Regions from separate parts of the Acidovorax sp. ACV01 genome, predicted to be linked through region 1. Evidence: predicted binding sites of a transcription regulator. Region 1 holds the regulator's gene; the other holds the start of a gene.

Region 1 (6,801 bases):
GTCAACAACGGCAAGGTCAACCAGATGCCCGCTCAGGCGGACAAGCTCACAGAAGCTCAGATCGGTGTACTGTCGGCCTACGTCTGGGGCCTGTCGAACGGCAAGTAGGCGCCCTGCACGCTAAACCTTGGGCGGTACTTTGGTGCCGCTCCAAGGATTGTTTGAACTGAGTACTTCGAAGCAAACGGATCGACACCACCATGAAGCCACCCAGCGAGCCCGCTCGCAAGGTCATCCCGATTTCACCGATTGCATCCGATGGCTCGTCGCAGGGCGAGATTGTGTCTCTCTACGAGGCGCAAAAGAAAATCTATCCACGCTCCATCAGTGGCGTGTTTGCACGCTGGCGCTGGGGCATGGTGTTTCTCACGCAGCTCGTTTTTTACGGGCTGCCCTGGTTTGAATGGGGGCAGCGCCAGATGGTGCTGTTTGACCTGGGGGCTCGGCGGTTTTACATCTTCGGCCTGGTTCTGTACCCCCAGGATTTCATCTACCTCACGGGCCTGCTCATCATTTCTGCGCTGTCGCTGTTCCTGTTTACGGCGGTGGCGGGGCGGTTGTGGTGCGGATTTGCGTGCCCGCAAACGGTCTATACCGAAATGTTCATGTGGATCGAGCACAAGATCGAAGGTGATCGCAGTGCCCGACTACGGCTGGACAACGGCCCATGGACCTTCGAGAAAGTCCGCAAGAAGTTCTTCAAGCAAGTGATCTGGATCGCGGTGGCGCTGTGGACTGGGTTTACGTTCGTGGGCTATTTTGTGCCGATCCGTGAGCTTGGTGCGGAGTTGCTGGTGATGCAGGGGGGCTGGCAGATATTCTGGGTGCTGTTCTACGGCTTTGCCACGTATGGCAATGCGGGCTACATGCGCGAGCAGGTGTGCAAATACATGTGCCCCTATGCGCGCTTTCAGAGCGCCATGTTCGACAAGGACACGCTGATCGTCAGCTATGACGTGGAGCGGGGCGAACCGCGCGGCCCGCGAAACAAGAACATCGATCAGAAGGCCAAAGGTCTGGGCGACTGTATTGACTGCACGCTGTGCGTGCAGGTATGTCCCGTGGGCATCGACATCCGCAAGGGGCTGCAGTATGAGTGCATTGGTTGCGGGTTGTGCGTGGATGCTTGCAACACGGTCATGGACAAGATGCACTACCCAAAGGGGCTTATCCGGTTTTCCACACAGAACGGCGTGGCGCAGCGGTGGAGCCAATCGCAGATCCTGCGCCGGGTGCTGCGGCCGCGTGTGCTGATCTACAGCGCAGTGCTGGTAGCCCTGTGCGTGGGCATGATGGCGAGCCTTGTCACGCGCACGCCGCTCATGGTCGATGTTGTGCGTGACCGCGCTGCGCTCTCTCGCATCGTCGCCGGTGGCAAGCTGGAGAACATCTACCGCCTGCAGATCATGAATGCAACCGAAGGACCCCAACGCTATCGCATCGGTGCGCGTGGCCTTGAAGGGCTGGAAGTGGCGTCCGATGCTGAGGTGGAAATCGGAGCGGCAGAGTCCCGGTGGGTGGCTGTCCGACTGCAGATACCGTATGGTTCGGCGCCTCCGGGATCGCACGCTGTGCAGTTCGACGTGCAGGCACTCGGCGGGGCCGCCCATGTGACTGAGAAATCCGTGTTTCTGGTGCCGCGGTAACGCGCGTGCACACTGGTGCAAGGTCTTCGCGGGCCTTGCTTTGACGAAAAATATTTTTGAGGAGTCATCACATGCCATCCAGTTCCACCCTCGGCACTGCCCCTTCCGCTACGGCGCCATGGTGGAAGTTCGGCCATGTCTGGCTGATCATCGCTGGTCCTGTGATCGTGATCATTGCGGGTTTTGTCACCCTCTGGCTGGCGATTTCGCGCCCCGACCCCGTGATCGCCGAGGACTATTACCGCCAGGGCATCGAGATCAACAAGACGCTGGAGACTCCACACAAGAGCCTGGCTCCCGCGATGAAAGGCCGCAACCATGCGGCCACTCCGGTCCAGGACCAGCCGCGCTGAACACCCCCTGGCCATGCGGTTTGTCTGCGCGGCCTTACCAGGAGAAAAATCAATGTGGACGCAACGCCTGATGTGGATTGCATGGCCGGCCTTCTTGATGGCAGGCGTCATGGAGGTGCTGGTTTTTGCGATGGTGGATCCGCAGGACTTGCACTGGTTTGGGCAGCCGTTGGCGTTGTCGCGTCAGGGCGTCTACACGCTTGCTTTTTTCGCGTTCTGGATGATCACCATGGCGTCCAGCGCATTGACGACATTGTTGGCGATGTCGCCCTTTGAACTCAACCGCTGCCCGGTCCCCGAGGGGGATCGCCCCGATGACTGTCGAAAGACTTCATCTTGCCCTTGATGGGCTGCGGTAGCTGGCCGGTAGATACGGAGAGAGGCCGCCGCCAACGCATTGCCTTGGTCAGTGGCAGGCCTGCTGGTTGTTCACGATGCGCTTGAGTGCATCGGTTTCCAGGATGCGCACATGGCGCTGCTTGACCTCGACAATACCTTCTTCCACAAACTTGGAAAATGTGCGGCTCACGGTTTCGAGCTTGAGCCCCAGGTAGCTGCCAATTTCCTCACGCGTCATGCGCAGTACGAGTTCGGACTGTGAAAACCCACGGGCATGCAAACGTTGCACAAGGTTCAGCAGAAACGCTGCCAGGCGTTCCTCGGCGCGCATGCTGCCCAAGAGCAGCATCACCCCATGCTCACGCACGATCTCGCGGCTCATGATCTTGTGCACATGGTGTTGCAGCGCGGTGACCTCGCGGGACAGTTCTTCGATGCGGTCAAAGGGCATGACGCAGACTTCTGCGTCTTCCAGGGCCACTGCGTCGCAGGTATGGTGATCGTTCACGATGCCATCCAGGCCGATAATCTCGCCCGCCATCTGGAAACCAGTGACCTGGTCGCGCCCATCTTCGGTGGCTACACAGGTCTTGAAGAAGCCGGTGCGGATGGCATAGAGCGATGTGAAGGCTTCGCCGTTGCGAAACAGCGTTCCGCCCCGTTTGATCTTGCGGCGGACGGCAACGACTTCGTCAATGCGTTGCAGTTGGTCTTCGCTCAGGCCAACCGGCATGCACAGCTCGCGCAGGTTGCAGTTAGAGCAGGCGACTTTGATGGTGAGCGGGTTCATAGGCACAGATGCTGGGTTAGGTTTGAGCATATCGCCTCATCTGCCTGTAAGACAGGCTTGTGGGTACGGATGGGCGAATGACATGCATCAAATTGTCGCTGTTCGGCCCCGTGCATCACTTGATTCAGGTCAAGGACATGGGGGACAGCTTACGGCACAGTCAAAGTGTACGCAAGGAATTTGCCCATGACTGCTGTTTCGCCTGATCTTCTGCGCCGTTTCGACGTGCCAGGGCCCCGCTATACCTCTTATCCAACCGCCGACCGTTTCGTCGAGGCGTTTGGGCAGGACGACTATGCGCTTGCACTAGAGCAGCGCAGGCTGGGCTCCATGACGAAGGCGTTGCCGTTGTCGCTGTATGTGCACATCCCCTTTTGCGAGTCGCTGTGTTATTACTGTGCATGCAACAAGATCATCACCAAACACCATGATCGGGCAGATACCTATCTGCGGTACCTGAGTCGCGAAATCGATCTGCACACAGCGCACTGCGGCACGGGGCAGGTGGTGAGCCAGCTGCACCTGGGTGGTGGTACGCCTACTTTTTTGTCCGACGACGGCTTGCGTGAACTCATGGTCATGCTCAAGCGCAGCTTCTCGCTCGCGCCGGGCGGAGAGTATTCGATTGAAGTAGATCCGCGCACCGTCAATGCCGACCGCCTTGCCGTGCTCGCGGAACTGGGATTCAACCGACTGAGTTTTGGAGTGCAGGATTTTGATCCTGAGGTTCAAAAGGCTGTTCATCGCATACAGCCTGCCGAGCAGGTGTTTTCGCTGGTGGAGTCCGCACGTTCGCTGGGTTTTGAATCCATCAATGTGGACTTGATCTACGGCCTGCCGCGCCAGACGCCCGAGTCGTTTGATCGCACGCTGGCCCAGGTTGTGCAGCTGCGGCCTGACCGCATCGCCCTGTATGCCTATGCCCACCTGCCGGAGCGCTTCAAGCCCCAGCGCCGCATTGTTTCTGCCGAGTTGCCCGCGGGGGCGGGCAAGGTGTCGATGCTGTCCCGTTCGCTGGCTGCCTTCATGGACGCTGGGTACGTGTATGTGGGCATGGACCACTTTGCGTTGCCGGCCGACGCATTGGCGGTTGCCAAGCGCCAGGGCCGTCTGCACCGCAACTTCCAGGGCTACAGCACACAGCCCGATTGCGATCTGATTGGCCTGGGCGTGTCGGCGATTGGCCGGGTGGGGGCGACCTACAGCCAGAACGCCAAAACTCTGGACGAGTACTACGATTTTCTGGACCAGGGGCGCTTGCCCGTGGTGCGTGGGCTCGCCCTGACCCGCGATGACCTGGTACGCCGCGCCGTCATCATGGCGTTGATGTGCCAGGGTGAGTTGTTGTTTGAGCCCATGGAGCAGGCCTGGTTGATCGACTTTCGGGCTTATTTCTCTGCCGAGCTGGAGCAACTGGAAACCATGGCTGAGCAGGGGCTCGTCGTGGTGAGACCCGACGGGGTCGAGGTGACGGCCATGGGCTGGTTCTTCGTGCGCGGCATCGCCATGGTTTTTGACCGTTACCTGCAGGCAGATCGCAACCGAGCCCGTTTTTCGCGCATCATCTGACTCTCATGATTGCAACGGTTGCCTCGACCGCCTTGCTGATGGGACTGGTTGGCGGGTCCCATTGCTTAGCCATGTGCTCCGCGCCCTGCGCAGCGTTGGTGGGGCAGGGAGAGTCGCGGAGTTTGCCCAAGACGGGTGGGGATTTGGAGGCACAGGCTTCCTCGCAGACGGTCCAAACTGTGCAATGGATGCCTCGGGGTGGTGTCATTCGGCGCACGGCTGCTTTCCATGTCGGTCGGCTGGCTGGGTATGCCGTGGCGGGCGGTTTGGCCGCGCTCGCCATGGATAGTCTGGCATGGTTGACCCAACAGACGGCGGCGCTGCGCCCGGCGTGGACCCTGGTCCATGTCGCGGTGATGGCCTGGGGGTTGATGATGATGGTCCAGGCCCGCCAGCCCCAATGGGTGGAGCAGGCGGGTCGCACTGTGTGGTCACATGTCAAGCCGCTTGTCAGCGCCCCTGGCGGGGTTCTCGCTGCAGGGGGACTCTGGGCGCTAATGCCCTGTGGATTGCTTTATTCGGCCCTGTTGGTAGCCGCCCTGAGCGGCGGACCCTTGGAAGGGGCGTTGACCATGGCGTTGTTTGGCCTGGGCAGCGGTGTGTGGCTGGTGGGCGGGTCGTGGGCATGGGCACGGCTGAAAACACGGATCAATACAGCGCGTGCGGACTGGGGGACCCGTATCGCGGGGGGCTTGCTCTGCGCAGTCGCCAGCTGGGCACTGTGGATGGACTTGGTCTACAAGCCATCGCTGTGGTGCCGTTAGCTTGTTTCCAACCGGAAGTTGCATAGCAAAGGGGTTGACGAGTTCCTTTAAACCCATGTCTATACAAGGGTGATCTGGGGTGGGCTTCGCGGACGCATCCAAGTGTTGCCGCGCCGCTGCGGTGCAGGCGCAGTCCTTCGACAAGGCCCCCGAACTGGCGATAATCTGTGTAACCATTGGTGGCATTGAAGTCGCCATGTTTCACACGCCCCGAAGTGAACTCTTCCATCCTCATCGACATCAGCCAACTGCGTGTCGGCATGTACATCCAGCTCGACTTGGGCTGGATGCATCATCCGTTCCCGGTGAGCAGTTTTCGCGTGGCGTCGGCGGAACAGATTGCCACCCTGCGTGAACTGGGGCTCACCGAGGTACGTTATCTTCCCAAGAAGAGTGATCCAGAACTGAGGGAACTTGTCCCCGCCGCCTGGAGCGTCCCGGAAATGAAGGCACCGTCCTTGAACGGACTGGATGCGGCAGGCTCCGCCGCGACCGTGGACCCGGAGGCGCTGCGCAGGCGTGAACTGTTGGAAGCCCAGAACCGGACTCTGGCAGTCTGTGACCAGCGATTTGGAGAGGCCACCCGCCAATACCAGGCGCTGGAGCGTGTGGTCTCCGAACACCCCGACCAGGCGCGTGCCAAAGGCGATACGCTCGTGTCCGGATGTGTGGCCGAGCTCCTCGAAAACGGGGATTCCGTCATCCGGCTGTTGTCAGAAGGTGTCGGCGAGCGCAATGCCCTGCATCCGATCAACGTGATGGTGATCTCTCTGTTGCTGGGCCGCGCACTGGGTATGAAAAGTGCCGAGCTGCACGACCTTGGCATCGCGGCGTTGATTCATGACCTGGGCAAGCTCAAGCTGCCACCGAATCTCAGGCAACCTACGCCCTCGATGATTCCGATGGAGCGCACGCGCTACGAGACCCATGTGGGTGAGTCTGTGGCACTGGCCACGCGCATGGGCTTGCCCGAAGCCGTGCTTACCGCCGTTGCCAGGCACCATGAGATGGCCGATGGCAGCGGGTTTCCATTGCGGCTGTCAGGGCCCGACTTGGGGCGTGCGAGCCAGGTGCTTGCGTTGGTCAATCGGTATGACCGCATGTGCAACCCTGCCAACGGAGTGGATGCGCTCACGCCCCACGAGGCGCTGTCAGTCATCTTTGCGCAGCTCAAGGCGCGGTTTGATTCTGTGGTCCTGGGTGCATTCATTCGCATGATGGGGGTGTACCCACCGGGCTCCATCGTCCAGCTGGTCAACGACCGTTATGCGATCGTGGCTTCAGTCAATTCTTCGCGCCCCCTGCGGCCCAAGGTCATTGTTCATGACTCCCGGGTCCCC
Region 2 (6,801 bases), on a different contig from region 1:
CCCGGGGACGCCACAGCGAGGGTGGTGGCGGTGATCCGGGTGGAGCTGTCCACCGTGAAGCTGGCCGCCGGAAAGCCACCAAAGCGCAGGGACGACGCACCGGCCAGGTTGGTGCCCGTGAGGACCACCTGCGTGCCCCCCGCAGCGGACACCCGCGCGGGTGAAGCGCTGGTGAGGGTGGGGCGCAGCTCGGGCGGCACCACATACGTGAAGTACCCGATAGGGTGCACCATGCCGCCGCCGTCGGGTGTGAAGACTTCGAACATCACCGCCGTTCCCAGAGGCTGCGGGGGCGCAATGGCCGTGATCTGCGTGTCGCTGTCCACGGTGAAGCTGGCAGCCGCAACGTTCCCGAAATGCACGCTGGTAGCCCCGGTGAACCCGCCGCCAGCCAGGGTGACCGCCGTGCCGCCGAACATGCTCCCTTCGATGGGGCTCACGCCGGTGATGGTGGGCTGAGGGATGTACTCGAAGAAGGTGCCGAAGCTGCCGTCCGCAATGCCATAGGCGGTGGTGAGCTCCGTCGAAACCATCCCCGCCGGAGAGGCCGGGGTGGTGGCGGTGACCTGCGTATCGCTGACCACGGTGAACCCTGCCGCCACATTGCCAAAGCGCACCTGGTGGGTGTTGGCCAGGTTGGTGCCCGTGAACGTGACCGTGGTGCCACCGCTGGCAGGGCCCCGCGCTGGCGAGATGTGGGTTACGGTGGGGCGCAGTTCGGGCGGCACCACGTAGGTGAAGTAGCCGATCGGGTGCACCATGCCGCCCGTGGGTGTGACGATATCGAACATCACCGAGGTCCCGGGTGGCTGGGCGGGTGCGATGGCCGTGATCTGCGTGTCGCTGTCCACGGTGAAGCGGGTGGCTCGGATGTTTCCGAAATACACGCCCATAGCCCCTGTGAAGCCGCTGCCGGCCAGCGTGACGGCTGTCCCGCCGTACATGGTGCCCTCGGTAGGGCTCAGGCCGGTGATGGTGGGCGGGCTACCGGCGGATGCAAGGCAGCACAGCATGGCCGCCAGCAGGGCGGCGGCGAGGCGGCGGACAAAGGACATGGTGTGGCGCGCAAGGGGGCAGAGAACAGACTGCGGCGCATCCTAGGCGGGGCCAGCGCGCTGGCTTGACTGTGTGTTTCGACGTTTTTGACTGGCCGTCCTGAAGAACGACCAGGGGGCTCAAGCGTTGCGAGTGGGGCGGCTACACCTGCAGCGCGCGCACCCAGTCGGCATATTCGGCGGTCGGGCGCATGGCATCGCCCGCCGCGAATGCCCCCGCGCGGTTGGCTGTGCCCCGGGCGGTGGCGCGCACATCGCTGGGCGTGAGGCCAAAGGCCGCGCGAAAGGCGCGGCTGAAATGCGCCTCGCTGGTGAAGCCGGAGCGCGTGGCGATCTCGCCCACCCGCAGCCGGCGGTTGGCCGGGTTGGCCAGGGCGTGGAACGCCCGGACCAGGCGCTGCTGCTGCACGTAGTGCGCCACGCCGCCCAGCGGCTCGAACAGGCGGTACAGCATGCTGCGTGAAATACCAAACGTGCGGCACAGCAGCTCGGGGCTGAGCGGTGCGCCCAGGCTCTGCGCGATGTATTGCTGGATGCGTTCGAGCGTGACAACCTGGATTTGCGGCTGCGCCTGGGCTAGCGTGTCCCGGCTTGGCCGCAGGCAGGCGGCCAGCATCTGCGTGGTGGCCTGCACCACGGCAGGTGCTTCCGGGAGCGTGACAGCAGGCAAGCGCCGGTGCAGCGACTGCAGGTAGTCGCTGAGCAGCCCGCCCAGCGCCGTGTGGCCGCGCAAGACGGTACCGTGCAGATCGGCCGATGGGCTGCAGAAGGCCTCGTCGGCGATCTCGCGGGGCACGACGATGGACAGCACGTGGGAGGGGTTGGCATAGGTGCGCTGCGTGCGGCCGAGATCAAAGACGGTGATGTCCCCCGCCCGCACCTGCATGTCCACGCCGTTGTCGTGCTGGCCCACGAAACCCCCGCTGCGGTACCACTGCACCAGGTAGTGGTTGACGCCGTCGCGCGCCACGCGTGGCGCACCGCGTGAGAATTGCTGCCGACCGAAGTGCAGATCGCCCACCAGCAGCGCGCCCAGATGGCAGGCGGTCACGGATGCGCTGAAGCTCTCGAGCGGATCGCGGTCCAAAGGGGCGACGTCGAAGACCACCGAAATGCTGCTGCGCCAGGCCTCGAAGCGCTCTTCCCCGGAGCCTTGGTCAGTGGTGAAAACGGTCGACGGTAGAGCGAGGGGCACGGGCATGGCGGCGCGATTATGGCGGCCGATGGGGGTGGGCACCAGGACAAGAGTGCCATCGTGCCCCCGAAAAGACCATGAACAGGTTCTTCGCCTGCAAAGCGGCGGCACGATTCATGCTGGGGAAAACGTGAACGACGTAGTTGCATTGCAACTTAGTCATTTATTTTTTTACTGCAATGTATAAAATGCAAGACATGCAAACGCCGCAACCCAAAGTTTCGTTCAAAGAGCAGATGCACCAGGCGCGCGAGGATGCCATCCTCCAGTCCACCTGCCAGCTCCTGGGCGAAAAGGCTTTCGATGCCATGACCATGGACGACGTGGCCAACGCCGTGGGCATTGCCAAGGCCAGCCTGTACAAGCACTTTTGCAGCAAGGAAGAGCTGTGCAGCGCCGCCATGGTGCAGATTCTGGGTCGCGTGCAGGCCTACCTCGCGGATCTGCCCGCTGAAATGCCCCCGCTCGAAAAGCTCCATGCGCTGGTGCGCTGGTCGCTGGAGCGCCTGCTGAGCAACGAGATGCCGCTGCTGCCCAGCCGCAACTCGACTTTGCGCGCGGTGCTGATGGCCAACAAGGACTATCTCAACGGCCTGGTGACGGTGAGCGACCAGATCGGTGAGTGGATCACCCAGGCCCAGGCCCAGGGCGTGATCAGCCCGACTCTGCCGCCGCTGGTGGTGCTCTATACGCTGTATGCGCGCGCCTGTGACCCGGTGGTGAGCTTTCTCAAGGAAGGTGGCCAGTATTCTGACGCGGAGATCGTTGATCTGGTGGTGCGCACCTGTTTTGACGGGTTGGCGGCGCGGTAGTCGCACTTCCCTCCTTGCGTTGCGCACGCATCTAAAAAAGAAAGCCCGGCATGCCGGGCTTTCTTGCGTGCGGTTTACGCCATGGGCTTATTTGGGCAGGATCACCTTGTCCACGGCGTGAACCACACCGTTGCTGGTGAACACATCGGCCATGGCGATGTTGCTGGTGCGCATGTTCTGGTCGGTGATCACGAAGCTCGCGTTCACCGTGAAGGTCTGCCCCTGAACCGTGGCGATGGCGGTGTTGACGGGCACCTCGGCCTTGAGCACGCGCGCGGGCACCACGTGGTAGGTGAGCACCTTGGTCAGCAGGGCGGTGTCTGCCAGCAGCGCTGCCTTGGTCATCCCCAGCTCGGCCAGCAGCGCTGCAAACGCGGCGTTGGTGGGCGCAAACACCGTGAACGGGCCCGCGCCCTGCAAAGTGCCTGCCAAGCCTGCAGCCACCACCGCTTCCACGAGGATGCTGAAATCCGGCAGCGCTGATGCAGTAGCGACGATGTCCTTGTTGGCTGGCAGCAGCACCCGGTCCACCAGATGCACCACGCCGTTGCTGGCCTGGATGTCGGTGGCGGTGATGGTGGTGACGCGGTTGCGGCCATCGGTGATCTTGAGCCCATTGGCCGATTCGATCTTGAAGAAACCACCTGCGACGGGCGTGATCGCCTTGCCCAGGGGGACGTCCGCACGCGCGACCTTGCTGCCGAGCACGTGGTAGGTCAGCACCGCCGTCAGCAGGGGCTTGTCGGCCAGCAGGGCTTCCTTGGTCACGCCCAGCTCGCTGAGCAACGCTGCAAAGGCTGCATTGGTCGGGGCGAAAACCGTAAGCATGCCTGTGCTCAAGGTGGGCGCCAGACCTGCAGCCACCACAGCTTCCACGAGGATGCTGAGGTCGGGATTGTTCTGGGCGACTTCGACGATATTGCGCTGGGGCTCGTCGTCGCCGCCGCCACAGGCCTGCAGCAGGGTGGTGCCGGTGCCCAGGGCTGCGGCCAACAAAACGGTACGGCGGTTGAATGCGGTGTGCATGGCGGCTTCTCCTCGCTATGGGATGGTGGGTGGGGGAAAAGAGCGTTGTTCCGCTGGATTACTTGGGCATCAGTACGGTGTCGATGGCGTGGATCACGCCATTGCTCGCAGCCACGTCGGTCGCGATGACCTTGGACTGGTCCACCATCACACCCATGCCGGTGGTGACGGTGATCTCCTGGCCCTGCACGGTCTTGACCTTTCCGGCCTTGACGTCCTTGGCCATCACCTTGCCGGGCACCACGTGGTAGGTCAGAACCTTGGTCAGTGCGGCCTTGTCGGCCAGCAGGCCGTCCAGGGTAGCCCTGGGAATCTTGGCGAAAGCCTCGTCAGTGGGCGCAAACACGGTGAACGGGCCGGGGCCCTTGAGGGTGTCCACCAGGCCTGCCGCCTGCACGGCCGCCACCAGGGTCTTGAAGTTGCCCGCCTTCACGGCGGTATCCACGATGTCCTGGGCCATCACGTTGAAAGCGGCTCCTGCAGTCAGGGCCAATGCAATCAGGGTTTTTTTCATGGGTCGGTTCCTCGGTTTCGATGGAAATGACACGCCAGGATGGGCGCAGCGGGAATGTATAACCAATTGGTTCCAAAGTAAACCAATTGGTTATTATGAAAACCAATTGGTATTGTTCGGGCAAAAAAAAGCCCTGCCGGAGCAGGGCTGGGGCCTTCGGGCCGGGGTGTCCGGGTTAGCGAACGATCAGCAGGGGGACCTTGCAGTGGGCAAGCACCTGGGTGGTGACAGAGCCCATGACCAGGGTTGCCAGGGCGCCATGGCCATGGGAGCCCATCACCAGCAGGTCGAACTTGCCGCTGTCTGCCACCTTGGCGATGTTTTCGCCCACGCTGCCGATCTTGACGCTGCGCTTGGCTTCCACGCCATGGCGCGCGAGGAATTTGCACACGGGGGCGAGGATTTTTTCCGCCTCTTCAGCGTGGTAGCTGTCCACCACTTCCTTGCCCAGAGCGGCGCGTGCGCGTGTTGGCAGGGGAGCCTGCACGGTGAGCGCGGTGTACTGGTGGTTGCCACCGAGCAACTCTTCGTGGGTGGCCAGATAGGCCAGCATTTTTTTGGTGTAAGCGCTGCCATCGACAGCAAGCAGGATGTTCATGAGGTTCTCCGAGAAGGTATGGGCCAGACTACCGTGCGCGGACTTCTGTTGTCTTGACCTGGGTCATGCTTTTTTCTTCTGCGCTGCGGGGCGGCAGAGCCCCGTGTCCTGATCATAAGGTGATGCAGCATTGCGGCTGGAAAGCCGCCTGCTCTCCCTTGCGCGCATACCCCAGGGGATTGGCCACCACACGGCACTGCCAAGGGCTGCCATCGGCACGCAAGCCCTGCGCCCTGTAGTCGCTCGGTGCGTGAAGGTGGCCGTGCAGCCACAGCTGCGCGTGAGGCAGCAAACCATCCAGGGCATTGCAGAACCCCGCCGTACCGGGCACCAGCCCGTAGCGTGGATCGGCGCTGCGCAGGCTGGGCGCAAAGTGGGTGACAGCCACTGTGGGCCCGTCAAAAGGCGTTGCAAGTGCTTCAGCCAGCCATTGCTGGCAGACCAGTGCGTGGTCGCGCATGGCTTCGGCCAGAAAAGGCGCTGCATGGCGGGTGCCACCCGTCTTGCGCAGGTAGAAATTGGCCGCGCGAAAGGCTTTGTCGCGCAGTTTCAGCCGCCTGCCAAGGTCGGTGCTTCCCTCGTGGTCCGCGAGGGCGTCGAAATCGCTCCAGAGCGTGGTTCCGATGAAACGGACTCCCTGAAGCTCGACGGTTTCGCGCTCCAGCCAGGTGATTCCCAGGCGATCGCAGGTGCTGCGAAGTCGATGGTGGGCCGCATCGAAATCCTGCGCATCGTATTCGTGGTTGCCAGGGACAAAAAGCACGGGGGTGGGCCAGCCAGCTCCCTGGGGCAACGGCGAAAACCGGGCCAGGCCAAAGTCCTCGTCGCCCAGTTGCGAGCCTTCCTGGTAGGAGCCCACATCGCCGGCAAGCACCAGCACATCGGCGCCGGGCGCCGGTTCGGGGATGAAGTGGGGGTGCGCCTCAAGGTGCAGGTCGGAAAAAAGCTGGATGTTCATGCTGGGCGCAGTCTACGGGTTCAGCCTCTCCGCCTCACTGTTCGGGGAAAGTCCGGCGCGCCGAGCGCGCCAGGGCTTGCAGCAGCCAGGTCATCGCGGCCTGCTGCGGGCCGCGGCGGCGCCAGAGTGCGTCCACGTGGACCGCCGGCACGTCCAGCGGCAGGGCCCGCTGCACCAGGGCATCGGCGATCCCGGTGACGGGGACAAAGTGGCGGGGCAGCACCGTCAACAGGTCCGAGCCCGACACCACGCGCCCGGCGGTGAAGAACTGGTTGACCGTGATCACCACCTTGCGCTCGCGGCCCAGGGACGCCAGGGCCTCGTCGATGAAACCAAAGGGGCGCCCCGAGAAGCTCACGAGCATGTGGCGCGCGGCGCAATAGGTGTCCAGGGTCAAGGGCGCATCGGCCAGGGGATGGCCTTGCCGCATCACGCACACGTACTCGCCGTCGTACAGGCGGCGGCTTTCAAAGGCCACGGCCCCCCCCGATTGCGCGCGGGCGGTCAGGTCGGCCAGCACGGCGGGGAAGTAGCCCACCGCCATGTCCGCCGCCTCCTCGTCCAGCAGGCGGCGGGGGTCGCGCGTGGTCAGGGGTAGTACGCGGATAGACACGCCGGGCGCCTCGCGCTCGATGATTTCGAC

What was found. The regulator FNR, encoded in region 1, switches genes on or off when oxygen is low (the NO sensors DNR and NnrR bind a similar motif). The targets are predictions, from matches to a motif close to TTGATNNNNATCAA.
Region 2: IB243_RS09665 (universal stress protein) is a predicted target of FNR. The motif match lies at 5,254-5,267, and genes of this name have one in related genera.

What each region holds. Positions count from the first base shown of each region.
Region 1 covers NZ_JACUZT010000006.1:181,496-188,296, reverse strand. Annotated here, with positions in the region: gene ccoP (cytochrome-c oxidase, cbb3-type subunit III) at 1-108, shown strand, start outside; gene ccoG (cytochrome c oxidase accessory protein CcoG) at 201-1,646, shown strand; gene IB243_RS18185 (FixH family protein) at 1,718-1,999, shown strand; gene IB243_RS18180 (hypothetical protein) at 2,052-2,345, shown strand; gene fnr (fumarate/nitrate reduction transcriptional regulator Fnr) at 2,406-3,128, opposite strand; gene hemN (oxygen-independent coproporphyrinogen III oxidase) at 3,315-4,697, shown strand; gene IB243_RS18165 (sulfite exporter TauE/SafE family protein) at 4,703-5,461, shown strand; gene IB243_RS18160 (HD-GYP domain-containing protein) at 5,677-6,801, shown strand, end outside.
Region 2 covers NZ_JACUZT010000003.1:208,589-215,389, reverse strand. Annotated here, with positions in the region: gene IB243_RS09690 (IPTL-CTERM sorting domain-containing protein) at 1-1,055, opposite strand, end outside; gene IB243_RS09685 (helix-turn-helix domain-containing protein) at 1,198-2,256, opposite strand; gene IB243_RS09680 (TetR/AcrR family transcriptional regulator) at 2,439-3,062, shown strand; gene IB243_RS09675 (fasciclin domain-containing protein) at 3,150-4,088, opposite strand; gene IB243_RS09670 (fasciclin domain-containing protein) at 4,147-4,602, opposite strand; gene IB243_RS09665 (universal stress protein) at 4,778-5,200, opposite strand; gene IB243_RS09660 (metallophosphoesterase) at 5,313-6,158, opposite strand; gene IB243_RS09655 (LysR family transcriptional regulator) at 6,193-6,801, opposite strand, start outside.